One region of the Sebaldella termitidis ATCC 33386 genome, then DNA from elsewhere that is predicted to be linked to it. Evidence: riboswitches for the same ligand, from Rfam matches in the RefSeq annotation. Region 1 holds a riboswitch; the other holds the start of a gene.
What was found. Region 1 has a riboswitch for FMN ahead of STERM_RS16365 (DMT family transporter). Riboswitches for the same ligand answer to the same signal wherever they lie in the genome.
Positions count from the first base shown of each region.

Region 1 (11,548 bases):
GACGTATTTAAAGTAAGAGCTGATAATATAAATATAAGAGGTTTGATGACAATGGCCCCTTTAACAGATGATGAAAGTGAACTAAGGAAGTATTTCAGAGAAACATTTGAAGTTAAGAATGATATAAATAAAAAATATAATCTGAATTTAGATGAATTATCAATGGGAATGTCAAATGACTATAAGGAAGCCTTGATGGAAGGTGCTACAATAGTGAGGATCGGCAGCAAGCTGTTTGAATAGGAGGGAAAAAGGTGTTTAAAAAAATTCTGGAAATGATAGGCATGAATTATGATGAAAAAGACGAGTTTGAGGAGGAGTATTATGAGCCTAAAAAACACGTGCAGATAAAATCTCAGCCTATAGAAACTAATATAAACGATGAAAACAGAAAGATCGTAAATATTTTTGGCGGTGCAAGACGAGAAGAAGGTGGTAAGATGAGAGTGAGTTCAGTATCAATAATAAGGCCGAAAACTTTTGAGGATTCGAGATTAATTGCGGATTCTATAAAAGAGAAAAAGGTAGTTACTTTTAGTTTGGAATTTTTAGGTTTTGAAATAGGACAGAGAGTAATAGATTTCGTGAGCGGAACGGCTTATGCCATGGATGCACAGCTTTCTAAGATCACTGATAAAGTATTTACGATTATACCAAGCGGCATTGGATATGAAGATATGGATGACGCCATGTTTGAAGAAAAGGACTTTTAAAATCAAAGTATTTTATGGATTTTATACAAATTAATACAGAAACTATAGTTCAATTTTTATTAAAAATTAATATAATTGAACCTTTTTGTGTTTAATTGCAATGGAGGATTTGAAATGATAAAAGCGGTATTTTTTGATTTTGACGATACACTTGTATCAAAAAAAGATCATACAATGAGGGAAAATACGGAAAAAGCAATAAAATTACTGAAAAAATCCGGCATAATACCTATCATAGCCACAGGAAGACCGAAGTATACAATTAATGAATATCTTGATAAGCTTTCCATAAATAATGCAGTATTTTTAAATGGTCATACTGTATGGCTTGAAAACAAAATAATACATGATCAGATAATAGATGAAGACAAAGCCAGAGTTATGTTTGAACTGGCAGAGAAAAATGATTTTTCTTATGGAATCATAAATAATGATGGAACATATCTGAATTTACATCCTGAAAAAATGAATGATCTGGATGTCGTGGATATAGAGTATATGCCTCAAAAGCTTGAAAAAAGATATATTCCGGGAAATTGTCTGTGGATTTTCGCAGGGAGCAGATATGATAATATTCTTATCGAAACAGCGGAGCAAAATAATATGCGTATTCTCAGATGGAATGAAGCAGGTGTGGATATTATTTCAAAATCAGTATCAAAGCAGACTGGGGTAAAAATTTTACTGGAAAATCTCGGTATAGATTTTTCAGAAGTAGTTTCTATTGGTGACGGTGATAATGACATAGAGCTTTTGAAAGCTTCAAAGATAGGTATTGCCATGGGAAACGGGAGTGATAATCTGAAAGAGTGTGCCGATATGGTAACAGACTCCATTGATGACGACGGAGTATATAAAGCAATGGTAAAATTAGGACTGATATAATAAAACGGAGTAAATCCTTAATGAGGGACAAACTCCGTTTTTTAATTTTAGTTTTTGTATTGGAATCAGATCAGCTTTTTTCAAATTTTTCTTCAGAATTAATATTTGAAAAATTCAGATATAAAATTGAAGAAATCAAAACTAAAGCAGCGATAATCTGAATAAAGCTGAGAACCCTATGTCTGAGGATTCCTTCTAAAACCACTGAAGTCAGCGGAAAAGCCAGTTCACAAAGAGTGGCTACAGATGCAGAGGTTCCTTTTAATCCCAAATAATATATAAATACAGCCAAAAGTCCGAAAAAGGCAATAAATAATGCAAGAAAAACCATGTCCTTATTGGCTGTAAATGCATATACAGTCCCGAGTTCTTTTTTGAACAGAAGTATTACAAACATAATAAGAGCTGTAAATGTAAATCTGTAAAAAGTACTTGTGGAAAAATCATATTTATTTAAAACCTTTCTTCCGAATACCGTACCGCTTCCAAAAGAAAAAGCAGCAAGAACAGAGTATAAAGATGCCTGCACATTATTTTTTTCGAGAAGCATAGGACTTTTGAAGCCAAAAGCAAGTATATAGCTGGAACATACGGCAACTAACGCCAGAAGGTAAAACTTTTTGCCGGGTTTTTCCTTTAGCAGTATTGCTGCAAGTAAAATAGCAAAAACAGGCTGCAATTTCTGAAGCAGTATAACAACGCTGTATTGGCTGAATTCACTGAGCTGCAGTGCTTTTACCATAGAAAGTGTACCTATGACACCCCCGAACAGGGCAATCAGGAAAAAGTATGTTATATCACTCAGAGTAAACACTTTTAAATATTTATACTTTTTAAACATAAAAATACTCAAAAATATAAATGGAATAAAATGTGCCACAAACACAATAAATTCCACATTATAAAAATGAAATACCGAAAAATATGACGGAGTAAGAAGCACACCGTCTATTCCCCACATAGCTGCTGCAATAATTATAAGGATATTGCTGAAAAACCTGAATTTCTTATCCATAATATGAAGTCCTCCCAAAATAAAAAAACTTTCATCAAGCAATGAAAGAAAGCAGCATAAAAATCTTCTTTCATCCAGACTATAACTGTCGGTACCGGAATCTAACCGGTTCGTGCTTATAAAAAAAATAAGCTTGCGGACTTTACCGCCGGTAGGGAATCGCACCCTGCCCCGAAGAGTATAATCCTATCATATAATTTCTAATAAAAAATGTCAATAGTAATAATTTCAATTCTGTTATATAATATAAGAACATTCAGATAAAGGAGAGATTATGAGTATAATAATTACAGTGCTTTTATTAGGGATAATAGTATTTATCCACGAATTCGGACATTTTATAACAGCGAAGATGTTTCATATGCCTGTACTGGAGTTCGCAGTAGGTATGGGGCCGAAGCTTATATCAAAAAAAGTAAAAACAACAGTCTACTCTATAAGGGCAATTCCTTTCGGCGGTTTTGTGAGCATAGACGGAATGGAAGTGGAAGCAGAAAATGAAGTAGAAAACGGGTTTAATACGCAAAATCCTTTAAAAAGACTGATAGTACTAAGTGCAGGAGTCTTTATGAATTTTTTGTCAGGGATAATCGCATTATTTATTTTATTTTCTATAACAGGTGTAATCTCAACTAAGGATATACCGGCAAAAGTAAAGAATGTTGCGGTATCTGCAGAAGCAAGCAGTGTTTTGCAAAAGGGAGACATAATAACTTCCTTTAACGGAAATAAAATAAATAACTGGCAGGAGCTTACGAAAAATATTATAGAATTAAATGTCAGCGGATATAAAGGACAGGATATAGATTTAAAAGTCTTAAGAGACAATAAAGAGATAGATTTGAAAACAAAGCTTACATCAGGAGAGGGAAATAATTATATACTGGGAGTGGAAGTAGATGCTCCGAAAATGAATCCTCTTGACAGGGCAAAGCTGTCTTTTCTTTCATTTTTCAAAATAATGGAAGAAATGATAAAAGGACTGGCGGGGCTGGTAACAGGTAAAGTAGGATTAAACAATCTTACAGGTCCGGTAGGACTTACTAAAGTAGTGGGAGAGGCTTATTCCAGCGGCGGATTTATAATACTGCTGAATTTCTTTGTGTTGATATCACTTAATATAGGACTGCTTAATCTTTTGCCGTTTCCGGCACTTGACGGCGGCAGAATCATTTTTGTATTTTTGGAAATGATAGGAATAAAGATAAATAAGAAGCTTGAAGAAAAATTTCATATAATAGGCTTTAGTCTTCTTATAGGTTTGATGGTTTTTGTAGTATTTAATGATATAAAAAACTTTTAGTGGAATAGGAATTACAAAAAATGGAAACGCATTTAAATAAAAAATACGGTTTATTCGTAGCATTATCAATGGTAGTGGGAATTGTCATAGGAATAGGGATATTCTTTAAGGCAGAGGTGATATTAAATGAAGCAGGGGGTAACCCGAAAATAGCACTTCTTGCTTGGGCTGCCGGCGGGGTAATAACAATTTTTTCCGGGCTGACAATTGCGGAAGTGAGTGCAGCAATACCTAAAACTGGGGGAATAGTAGCTTATGCAGATGAAATATATGGAAGATTTTTTTCCTATATAGTGGGATGGAGTCTCTGCATTTTATATATGCCAGCAATAGAAGCAATTATAGTATACTATTTTTCTATTTTTTTGCTGAATTTTCTCGGAATAGAGGCAAATATGCCTTATATGCTTCTTATCTCCTTCGGAACGCTCACAGCAGTAAGCTTTATAAATATGTTTACAAAAAAAGCCGGAGGAATAATACAGATAGTATCGACAGCAGCAAAATTAATTCCTATTGTTCTGATAATAATATATGGTTTTTCAAAAGGGAATATGCTGCATGTCACGTGGAATTCATACGGAATGACAGGGAGCGGTCACGGGAAATCTTTTTTTCTTTTGTTTGGAAAAGCTTTGGTGCCTGTTATGTTTGCATTTGACGGCTGGATATATGTAAGTTCCATATCCGGAGAGCTGAAAAATCTGAAGAAAGATCTTCCAAGATCGATAATATGGGGCTTAAGTATAATAACTCTGGTATATTTACTGTTTAATACAGCGTTGCTTGCCGTTTTTCCCGTAAATAAAATAATAGAGCAGGGAATATTCGGAATAGCTCTTTATCTTTTCGGGGAAAAAGGAGCAAAATTTATATTTGCCGGAATTGTAATATCTGCATTCGGCGGATTAAACGGTTTTATAATAGCAAGCCCCAGAATTCCTTACAGTCTGGCTTTGGAAAATAAATTTCCCTGTAAGAATATAATCGGAAAAGTGAATACAAAATATGATCAGCCTATAAATGCTTCTATACTTATGTATATTTTGGCATGTATTTATCTGGCACTTATATTCATCACGAGAAATCCCAATGTATTCGGTGATATCCCTGTAGCGGTATTCTGGGTATATTATTCTTTCCTGTTTATGGGTGTTATAATACTGAGAAAAAAAGCACCTGATATAGAAAGACCTTACAAGGTGCCGTGTTATCCGGTTATTCCCGTACTTGCCACAATAAGCGGGATTACAATAGCAGTATATGCAGCTATAGCCAATCCGTGGTATATGTTTATATCGGGAGTATTAATAGCAGCGGGACTGGTATTTTATAAAAAAGACAAATAAATTTAATACAGGAAATTTGTTTATAATAAATCTATATTTTTGAAACAGGGATTATTAGTGTATGTATAAATGAAAGGAATAAGAATGGAGATGTCTTTGGAAAGCCTGACAGAAAAAATTTTGGAATTAAAAAAACAGGGAAAAGTTTTGGAGCAAATTCCCGTTTACAGGGAACTGCTTTTTGCTGCGAGACAGAATTACGGTACTGAGAGTAATGAAGTAATAACAATATTAAATGATTTAGGCGGAATTTTGAGATATGTAGGCGAATATAGCGAGGCAGAGAGCTATTTGCTTGAGTCAGAAAAGCTTATAAGAAAAAAATACGGCACAGATAATAGAGAATATGCCACTTGTATTTTAAATCTTGCAGAATTATACAGATTTATGAGAGAGTATGATAAAGCTCTGGAGCTTTATAAAAAGAGCATGAAAATATATTCAGCAAATGGTGAAAACGGATATCTATATGCAAGTGTATGTAATAATCTGGGGCTTTTATATCAGGATATAAAGGAATACGAAAAGGCTTTGGAGCTGCATGAAAAAAGTCTGGAAATTCTGGGAAAGCTGTCGGATTACAGGCTTGAATACGGAACTACTCTTAATAATCTTGTACTTCCTTATAAATTAACTGGAAAAAGGGAAAAAGCTAAAAAATGTACGGAAGAAGCTTTGGAAATATTTGCCGGAACACTGGGAAAAGAGCATTCGCTTTATTCAGCGGCTTTAAACAATCTTGCTATATTTTTCTATGAAGAGAAGGAATATAAAAAAGCCGGAGATTTATTTGAGGAAAGCCTTCGGATTTGTGAAAAGACATTTGGAAAAAACAGCATTAATTATAAAAATCTTGAAGAGAATTTGAAAGCAGTAAGGGCAAAAACAGGTGAAGAATCATGAAAGGAATGGAACTGTCAAGGCTTTATTATGAAAAAGTCTGCAAGCCTGTGATAGAGAAAGAAGCAGGAGAGCTTACAGAACGGACAGCGGTCGGACTTGTAGGCGAGGGTTCTGAGTGTTACGGTTATGATGATGAAATATCAAGAGACCATGATTTCGGACCATCATGCTGTTTTTGGCTGACAAAGGAAGATTACCGGATATACGGCGGAAAGCTCAGGGAAATACTGGATTCTCTGCCAAAGAGCTTTATGTCGTTTCCTGCGTTGAAAATGAGCGAATGGGGAGGCGGCAGACGGGGAGTATTGAATACAGAAAGCTTTTACCGGAAATTTACAGGAAAAGAAAACGGGCCTGAAACGCTGGATGAATGGAGAATGATTCCCGAAACAAATCTTTCTATAGTAACAAACGGCAGTGTATTCAGCGATCCCTTGGGCGAATTTACGAAAATAAGAAACCGCCTTCTGGAATATTATCCTGAGGATATAAGGCTTGATAAAATAGCTTCCAGATGTATGAAAATAGCCCAATCGGGACAATATAACCTTGGAAGATGTCTGAAAAGAGGGGAATTTGTTGCTGCAAGAATTGCAGAAGCTGAGTTTATCAATGAAAGTATATACATGATTTATCTTCTGAATAAAAAATATATGCCTTTTTATAAATGGATGCATAAGGATATGCAGTTTTTGCCTATACTTGGCAAAGAAGTGCATAATTTGCTTAATAATCTTATAAGTATACAAAATTCCGAAAAGCCTGAAACAGCAGAAAAAATTTGCGGACTGATAATTAATGAGCTGAAAATACAGGGGATTTCTGAAAATAAAAGTGATTTTTTACTTGATCACGGACCGGATATTCAGAGAAAAATATCAGATGAGAGTTTGAGAAATTCTAATCCGTGGATAGATTAGTACAGCTAAAAACAGGTTATGTAACCGGAAAGGAGAAAATTTATGACTGAAAAAAGTATACAGGAGCTGGCAGAGGAAATAACACAGAGAGAATGGAAAATGTTTCATAATACACAGAATATCGGTGGACAGGCCTCGTGTCAGAATGATCGGGAGACATTTGAAATAATGAGGAAAAGCCAGTGGGAAACTTGCAATACTCCTGTTTTAAACAGTTATCTTACAGATCTGATCAGAGCAGAGGCAGCAGGATATAATCTTCTTACTGAAAAATATGCCAGAATGATGGAATACACAATGCCGGAAGAATATGGGAAAATTAAAGACAAGCTTCCCAAAATAAGTGATATAAAACAGGAAATAACTGAAAATATTCTAAAGGAATATCTTCCGTGGAGGAAAGAGGTAAATAAAAAATATCCTAAGCTTTCCAATGCAGGAAGACCTTTGGAAAAAAACGACGATACAGAGGAAGTGACTTCAGTGGAAACATATTACAGGGGGGAGCTTCTTACATATTCGGTGGAGACTCTGGAGCTTTATTATTCATATATTCTTGACTGTGTCCGTGCCGGACGGAATCTGGTCCGTGATAATCTTGAGAATATGGTAAAAATGTACGGATACAGCTCTCTTGAAGATGCAGAAAAAAAGCTGTAATTAAAAATCAGAATAATATAATAAAAAGTTATGTGAACTTAATGAAGACATAACTTTTTTATTTTTTGACAGTATCAAAATATTTTTCTTATTTAATTTTCGTGTACCCCAGACTGCGTCTAATCCAGAAAAATCTTACCCGGATTAATAATATTATTCGGATCAAGAAGATTCTTTATGCTTTTCATTATATTAAGTGTAGTCTGGTCTATCATAACCGGAAGATATTCTCTCTGAACAAAGCCTATTCCGTGTTCTCCGGTAACTGAGCCGTTCAGGGCATTGCATATATAATCAAAAAGCTCTTTTAGGTGCAGTTTCAGCTTATTATTCCAGATATCGTCAGAAACTCCCGAACGCAAAATATTTGCATGGATATTCCCGTCTCCTGCATGTCCGTAGCATGCAGCTGTATAGCCGTATTTCTGACACCAGTTATTGATATAATTTACTGCTTTCGGGATATTGGCACGCGGTATGGAAATATCCTGTTCCTTATAAACATCCTTATCTCCTACGGCAGTTCCCGTATTTCTACGCAGTGTCCATATCTGTTCTTTTTCCTCCTCTGAATTGGCAAAGAGGATAAATTCAGGGTTGTCAGCATTTTCTACTGCTTTTTTCAGAAGTTCTCTTTCTTCAAGAAGTTTTTCATAATCATTGCCGTCAAGCTCTACTATAAGATGTGCCTGAGTTTTTTCACTTACAGGAGGAAATTCAGCATTTATATGTTCTTTGGATATAATAAGGGCATTTCTTTCCATAAATTCAAGAGAGCTTGGAATAATTCCCGTATTCAAAATAGTATTTACAGCTTTTCCTGCGTCTTCCACAGAAGTAAATGACATAAGCATAAGTACATTTTCTTTTACAACAGGAAGGAGCTTTAATGTAGCTTTAGTAATAATCCCGAGAGTGCCCTCGCTTCCCACAAAGAGCTGTGTCAGATTATAGCCTGCGACATCTTTTATAAGATTTCTTCCTGTGTGTATAATATCTCCGTTGGCAAGTACTACTTCAAGACTTAGAACGTAATCTTTCGTAGTGCCGTATTTGACAGCTTTGGGTCCGCCTGAATTTTCAGATATATTTCCTCCGATAGAGCAGTCTTTGTAATTAGCAGGATCAGGAGGATAAAAAAGACCTTTTTCTTTTACTGCCTGCTGTAAAATATAATTTATGACAAACGGCTCTGTAGTTATCTGGAAATTATCAGTATCAATATTGAGTATTTTGTTGAATTTTTCCATGGAAATCACAATTCCGCCTTTTACCGGAAGTGCTCCGCCGCTGAGTCCTGTACCGGTACTTCTCACCGTAACAGGAATTATGTGTTTATTACATATTTTTAATATTTTTGAGATATCCTCTGTATTGCCGGGAACCAAAACTAATTCCGGCATATATACAAAATCTTCTGTTTTATCCTGTGCGTATGCCAGCTTTTCGTTTTCTGAAGCAATAACCTGCTTTTCATCAAGAAAAGACAAAAATTCAGAAATAATATGACTGTCGATTTTTTTATATGACATTTTGAAACTCCTTCTTAACAGGTAGATTTATTGCTGAAATTTTATATTTTTTACAGAACAGTGATTCTGTTTTTATCAGCTGTAAAATTGTCAGTAATAAAGATACCGTATATGATAAAATATCCCTAATTATAACATTTTTTGAGCATAGTTACAAAAGAAAAAGTTTTTAAAAATCTTATATCTAAAACGATTAATTAATGATATAATATAAAGAAATTAAACAGGAGGACAGTATGAAAAAATTAAGTCTGATATTATTTTTACTTTTAGCATTATCAGTTTTTTCTGCACAAAAATCAGGAATAGCAAAATATGACAGCCTGCAGTATTCTAAAGGGAAAACCGTGATTTACTTTGATCCGGAAGGGAATTCTGTCAGCAAGGCAGATGCCGAATATGAGCGTAAAGTTTATTCGCAGGGAAGAAATCTGTATATAGTGGTGGACTATTTTGCAGATACCAAAGAACCGGCATATATTTTTGAGACAACAGAAGGTCATATTAAAGAATTTGAACCTTCCGGAGATGACACGCTGAACGGTCTTGTTATTTATTACGGGAACGGGAATATTGCCACTATAGGCGTATTTGAGGGAAGTAATGTAAATAACGGTACTATCACGACATTTGACGAGGACGGAACTGAGCTGGAAACTATTACATTTAAGGACGGGGCAGCAATAAATTAGGAATGCGAATAAATAAAACGATAAACAGTTCTTATTATAGGATTTTGAATATAAGAGAACTGTTTTTTTATTAATAAGAGAGAAGAAATATTTGACTCCGGACTGACTGAATAAAAAAAGATGCAGTAATATTATTTACTGCATTTTTATATATTTTTTGGTTATTGTGGTTGCAAATTAATTTTCGGGCATAACCGGCTGAATAAATTCTTTGTATTTTTTCATTCTGTCAGCGTATAAATCAGAACTTTTCACTTCTTTTAATGTCTCCACTGTTTGTTTAATATCATTGACATGAATAATTTTTCCGGGCATTGTATTATGTGCATGTGAAATTTGTTCTTCCGGAAAGTGAAAGCTGATTTTTCCGTCTGTTGTCTTAATTTCTCCTGTTATTCCGCATAAGCAGCATATAGCTTCGTTGGAATTATTATTTAAATAAAAGTTTCTGCTGTGACAGTGAGGGCATATTCCCGAATCTCCGAGATATTCTGCTTTTTCTATGTCAAAAGCGGCTTTTGCAAGATTTTGTCCGATTTCATTTACTTTTTTTACTCTTTTATCGTCTAAAATAATATTTGAAGACCAGTCAAAAACTTCATTGTTTATTGTTTTCCACATAGGAACCAGTGAAAACAGCTCCATATCACACTGAACTCTTGTTGTCCACTCAGAGCCGCCTAAGCTCATGTATGAAACAACCTTATTTTTCAAGATTCTCTGATCCGGTTCCTTGCCGCCGTTTTCTCTTGCTATTTCTGTACCGATAACATTGTTTGCTCTGTCCATTCTCGGTCCGAAACGGTCAAGAAGGGTTCTGAACAATCCAAGTGCTCCTTTTTCAAAAATAGGAACAGAAAAAATCAATCCGTCAGCATCCAGAATTTTATCTTTTATCCATTCAAAATCATCTTTTAGCGTACATATTCCGCCCTGTCCTGACATCAGAGTTCTTACACAGACAGTACAGCCTGTACAATGCTTAATATCAAGATCAAGCAGTCTTATAAATTCTACTTCGGCTCCTGCCAGTTTTGCTCCCATCAGTGCTTCCTTACACATCGAATCATTATTTCCGTTTCTTGTGCCTGCTGAAATTCCAAGTATTTTCATTATGTTCTCTCCTTAAATTCTTTTTGTTTTTTTCTCTTCCAGAAAAAAAACTCATATGATACAATTGTTACATAAAATAATATAACACACTAAATTCTTTTTTTAAAGATACAAAACCAGTTGTTTTGTTACTTTTACGAGAAAATTATTTTATAAATTTATAATCAGGGAGGCAGGAATGGGAAGCAAAGTGGAACAGAAAATACAGAGTAAAGGCTTGATAGTGCAGTCATTGGTATATTTAATGAGAAAGAAATCTTTTCATGAGATAAAAATAACAGAAATATGTAAAAAAGCAGGAGTATCAAGGCTTAGTTATTACAGAAATTTTGAAAGCAAAGAGGATATTGTTCTATATTATTTCAACAATAACTTTGAAAAAATTATAGGGAAAATAACTATGATGGAAAGTATCAGCTACAGGGAGCTGATTGAAATGCTGTTTCTGCATTTTATGGAGAAT
Region 1 covers NC_013517.1:3,480,522-3,492,069, reverse strand. Annotated here, with positions in the region: gene STERM_RS16380 (YggS family pyridoxal phosphate-dependent enzyme) at 1-243, shown strand, start outside; gene STERM_RS16375 (cell division protein SepF) at 255-713, shown strand; gene STERM_RS16370 (Cof-type HAD-IIB family hydrolase) at 828-1,598, shown strand; gene STERM_RS16365 (DMT family transporter) at 1,669-2,613, opposite strand; FMN riboswitch at 2,672-2,796, opposite strand; gene STERM_RS16360 (M50 family metallopeptidase) at 2,888-3,916, shown strand; gene STERM_RS16355 (APC family permease) at 3,937-5,265, shown strand; gene STERM_RS16350 (tetratricopeptide repeat protein) at 5,335-6,168, shown strand; gene STERM_RS16345 (DUF4037 domain-containing protein) at 6,165-7,088, shown strand; gene STERM_RS16340 (DUF4125 family protein) at 7,131-7,748, shown strand; gene STERM_RS16335 (FAD-binding oxidoreductase) at 7,868-9,280, opposite strand; gene STERM_RS16330 (hypothetical protein) at 9,517-9,972, shown strand; gene STERM_RS16325 (NAD(P)H-dependent oxidoreductase) at 10,150-11,085, opposite strand; gene STERM_RS16320 (TetR/AcrR family transcriptional regulator) at 11,264-11,548, shown strand, end outside.

Region 2 (11,548 bases), 520 kb from region 1:
GATACTGATAGGGATATTTATTATATCCATTGAAATTATCATAAGCGGAAAAATTTCGTGGTCACTGCTTGCATCGATACCTCTAATAGTATTTGGTTTAATGTTTAAACATTTTTATGAAGAGTACGATGAAGAATTAGAAAAAAGAATGCATTTATAAAAAATAACTTACTGGACAAATACTTAAAAGTGATATATAATTAAATATAATTTGTAAATGATTAGGAGAGTGTTATGGATATACACCATTTAAAAATATTCTTTGAGGCGTGTAATGAAAAAAGCTTCACAAAAGCCGCCAAAAAGCTTTATATAAGTCAGTCGGCTGTTTCCATACAGATAAAAAAACTGGAACATACTTTGGGATTGCAGCTTATAGAGAGGAATTCAAAAAACTTTAAGCTGACTTTTGCTGGAAAAGAATTATTTAAAATGTCACAGGATGTATTTGAAAGAATTTCAAGAATGGAAAATGAAATGAAGAAAATTCTTCAGTATAAAAAGGGAAAAATATCAATTGGTGCAACACATAATATTGGTGAGCCGATACTGCCGAGAATTATGATAGAATTCAGAAAAAAATTTCCGGAAATAGAATTTGATTTATACATAAAGAACAAGGAATCACTGGTAAAGCATCTGAAGGAAGGAACAGTAGATATTGCTCTTATGGAAGAGTATTTCATAGAAGATAAGGAAATAAAGGTTATAGAAACTGATGAATATCCTTTTGTAGTGGTAACTTCCGTAGATGTAGAGTCTTATGAAGACTTGAAAGAAGTACCTCTTTTGAAAAGAGATACACTTTTGACAACTAAATATCTTGATTTTTTTGAAAAAATAATAGGATTTAACCTTGAAAAGAGAATAGCAGTAAACGGGAGTATAGAAACTATGAAAAACCTTCTAAAACAAGGGCTAGGTTTTGCGATACTGCCTTATTACAGTGTTTATGAAGAAGTAGAAAAAGGAATTTTAAAAACAATTCACAGCTTTGAAAAATCAGAGGACAGATTTCAGATAGTTTTAATCAGGGAAAATGAAGATAAAGAAGGAATAAGTAAATTTGTGGAATTTTTGAAAAACTATGAAATAATGAGTGATATAAAAAAATAGGAGGAAAATATGGATCAAATTTTAAAGCAATCATTTTTAGAAGAGTATGAAGTACTTGGAGCATTTATTAAGGATGAGAAAAATTTTGAAACAATAGGGAAAATAGCTACAGAATTGGCAGATGCTTATAAAAACGGGAAAAAATCATTAATTGCAGGAAACGGCGGAAGTAACTGTGATGCTATGCACTTTGCTGAAGAATTCACTGGAAGATTTAGAAAAGAAAGACCCGCATTACCGTCAATAAGCATTTCTGATTCTTCACATATAACTTGTGTAGGAAACGATTATGGATTTGATGCAATATTTTCTAAAGGAGTAGAAGCGTTCGGACAGGAAGGAGACTTCTTTTTAGGACTTTCGACTTCGGGAAATTCAAAGAATATAATTGAAGCAGTAAAAGTGGCAAAAGAAAAAGGACTAAAGACAGTTGCACTTCTTGGAAAAGACGGCGGACAGCTGAAAGGAATGTGCGATTACGAGTTCATAATAAATGCAAAAACATCAGACAGAGTTCAGGAAGTACATATGATGATTTTACATATTATTATTGAAGGAGTAGAAAGAGTTTTATTCCCAGAGAATTATATGGACTAATATAGATTGATTCAAACTGTGCCAAAGTGAAAGTTTTAGCACAGTTTTTTTATAAAAAAGCAGTATTGCGCGATTGTAATACTGCTATTTTTTTAAATATCCCATTCACCGTTTTTGAAAATAGAAATTTTTTCACCGGATTCTGTTTCTCCGATAATGGAAAGCTTATCATTTCCTACCATAAAATCCACATGGATGATACTATCATTAACACCGGCTTTTTCCCGCTCTTCTTTTGTCATGTTTTCGCCATTTTTTATACAGTTTGGATAGGCACTTCCAAGAGCAAAGTGACAGCTTGCATTTTCATCATAAAGAGTATTGTAAAAAATAAGGCCGGTTTTATAAATAGGTGAAGAAACAGGAACAATAGCTACTTCTCCCAGATATCTTGAAGCCTCATCGGAGCTCAGAAGATTTTCGAGTGTAGCATATCCTTTTTCAGCCTCAAAGCTTACTATTTTTCCATTTTCAAAATAGAACTTGAAATTATCAATAATATTACCGTTATACTCTAAAGGCATTGTACTGCTCAAAACACCATTTACACCATATTTATAAGGCATACAGAAAACTTCTTCCGTAGGAATATTAGCTGCAAAGACGAGCCCTTTAGTAGTATGTTCACAGCCGCCCTGCCAAATATGATTTTTTGGCAGATCTACAGTAAGATCAGTATTTTCACCTTTATAGTAAAGCTTTGCAAATTGCTTTTCATTCAGATATATTTTAAATTTTTCAAGTTTTTCGAAATGATCTTTCCATGCCTGTATTGGATCGGCAGTATTAATTCTATTTATTTCAAAAATAGAATCCCAGAGCTTGGAAACAGCTTCAGAATCTTTTTCATCTTTATAGACACTTTTCGCCCACGGAATACTCGGAACAGAAACTACACACCAGTTACTGCTGCCGTTCATAACATAATCTTTATATTCTTTGAAAGTATTTGATTTCGTAATAGTGTCTCTTTTTATTTTATCAGGATCAACGTCTTTCAGCAATTCAGGGTCAGAAACAAATACAGACAATACAGCAGCACCATTTTTTACAAGCTCTGTGTACCCTTCAGCCATCCACTTCGGAAATGTGTCAAAGACACTATCCGGAGCATTATTATATCGTATCAGAGATAATTCATCATCATACCATCTGTAATAAATTTCCTTAGCTCCAAGTGAATATGCTTCTTTTACTATTAATCTTATAAATTCTACTGCAGAAACAGGAGCAGTAATAATAAAATCCTGGTCTTTTTGTATATTAAGTCCTATTTTGGTGATTAATTTTGCATAATCATCCAGTTTTTGTTCAAAAGTCTTCATGTTATATTCCTTTCTTAGTACAAATTATATTAATATAGTACCATAGAAAAAGTAAAATGAGAATAAGCGATATTATTCTTAAAGCAGAAATTAAGTATACTATAGTAAATGAAAAATTATACAATACTAATAATTAAATAAAAAATTTAAAAGGGGATTATATGCGGCTAGGAAATCAGAAATTTTATAAAGAAGTAGTTGAGTTATTAAATAATGCAAGAAATAAAGTCAAAAGAACTGTAGATAGCATAATGACTTATACTTATTATGAAGTAGGCTGAAGAATAGTAGAAGAAAAACAGAAAGGAGAAAAACATGCAGAATATGGAAAACAGCTTGTGGAAAATATATCCAAAATATTGACAAAAGAATTTGGTAAGGGATTGTCTTTCACAAATTTAACACAAATGAGAAAGTTTTACATAATATATTCAAAAAGATCAATTCTTCAGACACTGTCTGAAGAATTAGAAAAGAATATTAGGATAACAGATTAATAGATTTGAAAATAGGAGAATTAAAACATCAGGATCTGGGGCAAATGCAGATGTATGTCAATTATTATGACAGAAAAATAAAAAATGAAGATGAAAATAAAATAATAGGAATAATTTTGTGTAAGGACAAAAGTGAGACAATCGTGGAGATGACACTTCCTGAAGAAAATACACAGATATTTGCAAGTAAGTCCAAGTAAGGAAGAATTGAAAAAAGTTATGGAGGATTAGAAAAATTTTATCCTCCAGTTTTATTCCGTAAAACTGATATTTTATATAAATTAATTATCTTTCTGCTGGATTTAAAAAAGCAATGAGAAAATATTTGACATAATAAGAAAAATATTATATTATAAACTTAGAAAAACAAATAAACTTCAGGGCAGGGTTAAATTCCCGACCGGTGGTAAAGTCCACGAGCTTATATTTAAGCATGAACTGGTGTAATTCCAGTACCGACAGTAAAGTCTGGATGAAAGAAGTAAGTAAATAAAATATATCGCTTTTTTGATATATACGCTCTGGATTTGATTTATGATCCGGATTTTTTTATTTATAATAATAGTGCTTCGGCTTATTTATATCTAAAATATGGTGAAAATAAAATGAGATAAGCTGCCAATAAGACTATTAAAATCCAAACTGTTGCTTATGTTTTTCAAAAAACTATCAGGAGGAATAGAAAATGAAAAAACTAGAAGGAATGTTTAGTGGAAAAGGTTTGAGAGTGGGAATTGTAGCAGGAAGATTTAATGAATTTATAACTTCCAAATTGCTGGAAGGAGCAGTGGATGGTCTGACAAGACATGAAACAAATTTGGAAAATATAGAAACAGCATGGGTTCCGGGAGCTTTTGAGATACCATTGATAGCTAAAAAAATGGCAAACTCAAAAAAATATGATGTAGTAATAACACTTGGAGCTGTAATAAAAGGTTCTACACCACATTTTGATTATGTGAGTGCTGAAGTTTCCAAAGGTGTGGCTCATGTAGCTTTGGACAGTGAAATTCCGGTTATTTTCGGAGTACTTACTACAAATAATATAGAAGAAGCTATAGAAAGAGCCGGGACGAAAGCAGGAAATAAAGGTTTTGAAGCAGCAATGTCAGCAATAGAAATGGTAAATTTAATAAAGCAGATTGAAAACTAATACTTTGACAATAAATATAAACAGCTGTATTGAGTTAAAGTATTGAAAGGAAACATATGGATAAAAAATATATGGAAATGGCTTTGGAGATTGCTGAAAAAGGATTAGGACATGTGAATCCCAACCCTTTAGTAGGGGCTGTAGTTGTAAAAGACGGTACAGTGGTAGGAAAGGGCTATCATGGAGTATACGGCGGGCCTCATGCAGAGGTTTATGCACTGGATGAAGCAGGAAAAAGTGCAGAGGGAGCGGATATATATGTAACTCTGGAGCCTTGCTCCCATTATGGGAAAACACCGCCATGTGCAAAAAAAATAATTGAATCCGGAATAAAAAGATGCTTTGTGGGTTCGATAGATCCCAATCCTCTTGTTTCAGGCAAGGGAATAGAAATGCTGAAAGAGAATGATATAGAAGTACATACTGGTGTATTAAAAGAAGAGTGTGACAATATTAATAAAGCTTTCTTCAAATATATAAAAGAAAAAATACCTTATTTATTTTTAAAATGTGCTATAACGCTGGATGGCAAAATAGCATCAAGAAATGGTGATTCCAAGTGGATAAGCAATGAGACCGCAAGGGAAAAAGTGCAGTTTTACAGAAATAAATTTATGGGAATAATGGTAGGAATAGGAACAGTATTAAATGATAATCCAAGATTAACCGCAAGAATAGAAAACGGTGTCAATCCGCTGAGAATCATAGTAGATCCGCACTTAAAGGTAAATACAGAGCTTAATATAATATCTAATAATTATGATAAAAAAACTATAATTATAACTTCGGAAAATAATACAGGGACAGCCAAATATTCAGAATTGGAAAATGAATTTGGCATAAAATTCATAACGCTGCCGGATTATGAATTTTCTGTTTCAGATATTCTGAGAGAACTTGGGAGAGCCAAGATAGATTCTGTTTTGCTTGAAGGTGGAGAAAAAATGATTTCAAAGGCTTTTAGCGAGAAATTGATAGATGGCGGCGAGATATTTATTTCTGATAAAATTCTCGGAGACAGCAGCGGAAAAAGTTTTATAAGCGGTTTTTCAACTGAGAAGATCAGTGATTCGATAATACTCAGAAACATAAAATATAATTTATACGGAAATAATATAGGAGTGGAATTTGAATTGCAGGAAGTATAGCAGAAAGGAGCTGATATCATTTTTACAGGATTAATAGAGGAAATAGGGAAAATAGCAAATATAAAAAATAAAAATCAGGGACTTGAGATAGAAATAGAAGCGGAAAAGGTTCTGGAAAATGTAAATATAGGTGACAGTATTGCTGTGAATGGAGTTTGTCTTACAGTAACAGGATATAAAAAAAATTTATTTACGGCAGATGCGATGTACGAAACAATAAACAGATCAAATCTGAAAAGACTGCGTTCAGGAGATAAAGTTAATCTTGAAAAATCTTTGACTCTTTCAAAGCCGCTTGGAGGACATCTGGTGACAGGAGATGTTGAGTGTGAAGGTGAGATTATCTCGGTAGAAACAAATGGAATAGCCAGACATTATAAAATAAAGATGGACAAAAAATATATGAAATATGTAGTGGAAAAAGGAAGAATTACATTGGACGGAGCAAGTCTGACAGTAATTGATGCAGAAAATGATACCTTTAGTGTATCTCTGATTCCTCATACCATAAAAAATATTATACTGGGAAGTAAAAAAAACGGAGACCTGGTTAATATAGAAACAGACTTATTTGCAAAATATGTAGAAAAAATACTTAATTCAGAAAAAGAAACAGGATTGACACAGGAATTTTTGAGCAAAAATGGTTTTTAGAGAGGAGAAATAACATGTTTAATACTATAAATGAAGCTCTTGAGGACATTAGAAATGGAAAGCCGGTTATTATTGTAGATGATGAGAACAGGGAAAATGAAGGGGATCTTTTTATTCCTGCGGAAACGATAAGTGAAGAAGTGGTAAATTTCATGGTAAAAGAGGCAAGAGGACTTATGTGTGTACCGCTCACAAAGGACAGAGCAGACAGACTGGGGCTTTATTATATGGCAGAAAAAAATACTGATAGTCACGGAACAGCTTTTACAGTATCTGTGGATTCATATGAGAATACTACTACAGGGATATCAGTACAGGACAGACTTGCCACAATTAAAGATCTTGCTGATAATGCCAAAGGAGAAAATGATTTTAGAAAGCCCGGACATATATTTCCCCTGATAGCAAAAGAAAACGGTGTTCTTGAAAGAAAGGGACATACCGAGGCAGCAGTGGATATATGCAGAATAGCAGGTTTTCAGGAAGTCGGGGTAATAATAGAAATATTAAAAGATGACGGTACGATGGCAAGAAGAGATGATCTTTTGAAATTTGCCGGAGACAATAATCTTAAAATAATAACAATCGAGGATCTGATATTATATAGAAAAATAAATGAAAAACTGGTTCAAAGAGAAGTTACCGCCAATCTTCCTACTAAATACGGCAATTTTAAAATAGCTGCTTACAATGATAAAATAGAAAAGAAAGAATATGTTGTCATGATAAAAGGAGAAATAAAAGGAAAAGAAAATGTAAGCACAAGACTGCACTCTGAATGTCTTACCGGGGATGTATTCGGCTCTAAAAGATGTGACTGCGGAGAGCAGCTGGAAAGAGCTCTGGCTGAACTTGAGGAAAAAGGAGAGGGGATACTTATTTATCTTAGACAGGAAGGCAGAGGAATAGGACTTATAAACAAACTGAAAGCTTATAATCTTCAAGATGAAGGATATGATACTATAGAGGCTAATCATCAACTGGGGTTCGGCGATGACATGAGAGATTATGCCGTAGCAGCACAAATAATAAAGGATATGGAAATAAAATCAGTTTCAATTATGACAAATAACCCGCAAAAAATAAACGGACTGGAAAAATACGGGATAAAAGTATCTGACAGAGAAGAACTGGAAATAAAATCAAATGATGTAGACAGAAATTATTTGAAAACAAAAAAATATAAAATGGGACATATTTTAAAACAGGAATTATAATTAATAAAATCGGAAAAGAAAAATCCTAAAATTAAATATACTTGTTAATATAAAAGCTGTCCGGCTCTCTGAAATTCTCTTTCAGTATGCCGGACAGTTTTAAATTATAGATTTAAAAAAATTTTATATTAAATTCTCAAGCTCAGACAGCATTTTTTCACGATTATCAGAACCAAAATAATTGATACTGGAAATTTCAAAGCCTCTAAATAAGAAAGTTGCTGAAAAAATAGCATCCATAGCAGATTTGACACCGCTTTCCTCATAATATTTCAATGCTGCTCCCATAGGTGAAAAAGTTGAAATAGTTTTTCCTGTCATTAATTTATTAATGCTCCCGTCGCTGTTATAGCTGTAGGCAAAGTTTTGGGAAAGAACTCTGTCAATATATCCTTTCATTAAGGCAGGCATTGCTGATGAATAAATAGGGAAAATAAGAAATACGCTGTCGGCATTCTTCAAATATTCCTGTTCTTTCATTACATCTTCTCTGTATTTTCCCTGAAAAGCCGAAGATATATCATTTTCAGTGATGACAGGGTCAAACTGGAGAGCGTAAAGATCTCTTACTTCTACATTCTCATCTCTCTTTTTTAAAATACCAATCAATCCGTTTTTTATTTTATTACTGCAGCTGTCTGAAATAGGTGAACAGCAAATAATCAAATTGTTTTTCAAAATAATCACCCTTTTTTATTAGATATAAAATCAGGGAACAAAATAGTCCCTGTTTTTAGTATTATTATATTAAGGCAGGTCATTTTCCTTATCTGCTTTCAAAACAATATTAAGGATTTCTTTCTCTACCTCTTTATTATAGACTCCTGTACGATAATTATAACGGAGCTCGCTTGAATCTTCTCCATCCTTTATTTTTTCCCAGACAAAGTTCGGAAGTTCCAGATAAACAAGATGAGCTTTACCGTTCACATATGAAAACATGCTGGGGATTTTTGCTTCTTTTGATAATGAAGCAAGGAGCTCAAGGTTATCCTTTCTTGACAAATATGTAACATGGATAAAAGGATTAAGCTCTGCGAACTTCTCCATAAAGGGAACAAAAGCTCTGCAGTCAGGACAGTAAGGTTCGGCAAAAATGACAAAAGAGATTTTTTTGCTTACAGCTTTGACCTTTTCTTCTGTTTCTTTACTAAGTATTATTTTATCCATAATTTTTAACTGCTTAGCTTTGTCAGCTTCATCAGAATAGTTTAAATATTCACTAAAATCATTCATATAAAATCACCTCATTAACCATATTATAAACTAAAATGAAAAAAAAAGAAAGCATTTCAAAGAAAAGAAGAGCGGGAAATTTGATTTCGGAGTTTTCAGTTATAAAAAAATATGGTACAATAACGTTGAATTTGATAACTTGAGTTTATTTATTAATATAATGATGAATTTTTGTTTCCAAAGGATAAATGATAATGGGGAGATATGGAATGTAAAAAAAACAGACAAACTGAAATAAAATTAAAAAATTATAGGAGAAAACAACTTTATGAATAGATTATTACTAAAATATTTAGAAAAAAGACCTGCAGCTTATGAAGTAACAGGACTTAAATTTTGGGATGATCCCCATATATCAAAAGGAATGCTTGCTGCACACCTAAATACTGAATTAGAAAGTGCTACACGAAAACTTGATTTTATAAAAAAATCTGTTGACTGGATAAAAGAAATAACGGATGGAGAAAATAGAAAAAAACTTTTGGATCTTGGGTGCGGACCGGGAATTTATGCGGAATTATTTGCAGAAAGAGGATTTGATGTAACAGGAATAGATATTTCCGGGCGTTCAATAGATTATGCGAAAGAGAATACTGTAAAAAAAAGAAGTAATATAAAATATTATCAAAAAAGCTATCTGGAGATGGAATATTCAGAAGAATTTGATATTATAACACTGATTTACTGTGATTTCGGAGTATTAAATCCTGAAGAAAGGGAAATACTGTTAAAAAAAATATATAAAGCTCTAAAACCGGGAGGAATGCTTATATTCGATGTTTTTTCAGAAAAGGAATATCAAATGAAAGAGGAGAATACAAGCTGGTCATATAATAACGGAGGATACTGGAGCGAAAATCCGTATGTTTGCCTTTATTCATTCAACAGATATTATGAAGCAGCGGTTTTTCTTGAACAATATGTAATTCTGGAGGAAGAAAGTGTAAAATGTTATAATCTCTGGAATAAAGCTTTTTCTGCAGAAGAGCTTCACCGAGATCTTGGAGAGGCTGGTTTTCATAAATGCGGGTTTTATGATGATATATCAGGGAAAAATTTCACAGAAAACAGCAATGTGATATGTGCAGCAGCATATAAATAACAATAATCAACAGTTAACAAATAACAGGCAGGTCTAAAAACAGACTTGCTTTTTTATTGAAATATTTGAACTCAAGGAATGAAATATAAACAGAAGCAAATAAATTAAAAAAGTTTCTTTTTCAGGTAAATTGTGGTAGAATAAAGGAAAAACAAGAGGTGAGCTCAAAATGTACAGGGCAGTCGTAACAGACCTTGACGGTACTTTATTAAACAATGAAAAGGAAGTTTCTGAATTTTCAAAAGAAGTGATCAACAAAATAAGGGAAAAAGGAGTAAAATTCTTTATTGCAACGGGAAGATCTTATCCTGATACAAAAAGAATAATGGAAACAATAGGAATAAAAGTTCCTTTGATTACATCAAACGGTGCAAGAATAAATGATGAAAACGGGGAAACAATATATGCAAATGATCTGGAAAAAAAGTATATAAGAAAAATTCTGGAAATGGATTATAAAAAATACGGGGAAGAAATATTTCTAAATCTGTATTCTGACAATGTATGGTATATTACAGAAGAAATGACAATGGATCCTTTCAAGGATCTGAAATATTTTCTGCCGCATAAAATAACTGTAGAAGAAGCAAAACAGATGTCAGTTTCAAAGTTTTTTTTCATAGGGGATCACGAGCATTTGATGAGACTGGAAAAAGAGTTATTCTTACTGACAGACGGCAATGTAAATATAGCAATGGTTACTCCGGAATGTCTGGAGGTATTTGATATAGAAGTTCATAAAGGCAATGCAATAAAGATTTTAATGAAAAAGGAAAAAATTAAAATGTCTGAAGTAGTGGCTTTCGGTGATGGTTTTAATGATTATGAAATGTTAAAAATGGTAGGAAAAGGATATGTTATGGGAAATGCACTTTATCAGCTTAAAGAAGCACTCCCAGACAATGAAATAATAGGTACCTGCGATTCTGATGCAGAAGCCAAAAAATTAATTGAATTATTTTTGTAGAGGTGGTAGAAATGGCTAAAAAAGCATTGGTGGTTGATGATACACCCTATATCAGGGCTGATATCAGAGAGATATTGGAAAGAAACGGATTTGAAGTAACAGAAGCTGAAAACGGTGCAGAAGCAGTGGAATTATATAAAGAAGGAAGGCCTGATCTGGTAACAATGGATATAAATATGCCTAAAATTCACGGATTGCGTGCTACACAAATGATTACTAATTTTGATCCGAATGCCAATATTATAATTTGCAGCACTATGGTAGCGCTGTCAAATTATGTTAAACTGGGAAAAGAAGCAGGGGCAAAGGCTTTTTTATCAAAACCTTTTTCTGAAGGAGAGCTCTTAAAAGAAATAAAAAGATTAAATATATAAGAAAAAGACCTTATAATTAAGAGGTCTTTTTATGTTTATAAATTATTGAAAGCGGTGATATTATGGATTTTACTATGAATATGGAAAAAACAATGTCAAAAATAAAAAACGGGGCATTTTTAAGCGTCAGATCAAGAACTAAGGTGAACACAATGACTATAG
Region 2 covers NC_013517.1:2,962,823-2,974,370, reverse strand. Annotated here, with positions in the region: gene STERM_RS13715 (DUF6320 domain-containing protein) at 1-160, shown strand, start outside; gene STERM_RS13710 (LysR family transcriptional regulator) at 235-1,116, shown strand; gene gmhA (D-sedoheptulose 7-phosphate isomerase) at 1,126-1,713, shown strand; gene STERM_RS13700 (aminopeptidase) at 1,806-3,038, opposite strand; gene STERM_RS22565 (DUF1016 N-terminal domain-containing protein) at 3,323-3,535, shown strand; gene STERM_RS22560 (PDDEXK nuclease domain-containing protein) at 3,541-3,735, shown strand; FMN riboswitch at 3,905-4,023, shown strand; gene ribH (6,7-dimethyl-8-ribityllumazine synthase) at 4,221-4,688, shown strand; gene ribD (bifunctional diaminohydroxyphosphoribosylaminopyrimidine deaminase/5-amino-6-(5-phosphoribosylamino)uracil reductase RibD) at 4,745-5,836, shown strand; gene STERM_RS13685 (riboflavin synthase) at 5,855-6,490, shown strand; gene STERM_RS13680 (bifunctional 3,4-dihydroxy-2-butanone-4-phosphate synthase/GTP cyclohydrolase II) at 6,505-7,707, shown strand; gene STERM_RS13675 (NAD(P)H-dependent oxidoreductase) at 7,831-8,385, opposite strand; gene STERM_RS13670 (thioredoxin family protein) at 8,455-8,943, opposite strand; gene STERM_RS13665 (class I SAM-dependent methyltransferase) at 9,212-10,045, shown strand; gene STERM_RS13660 (Cof-type HAD-IIB family hydrolase) at 10,215-11,012, shown strand; gene STERM_RS13655 (response regulator) at 11,024-11,386, shown strand; gene STERM_RS13650 (flavin reductase family protein) at 11,449-11,548, shown strand, end outside.
Region 2: it holds a riboswitch for FMN, as region 1 does, so the genes downstream of both, ribH (6,7-dimethyl-8-ribityllumazine synthase) here and STERM_RS16365 (DMT family transporter) in region 1, are expected to answer to the same signal.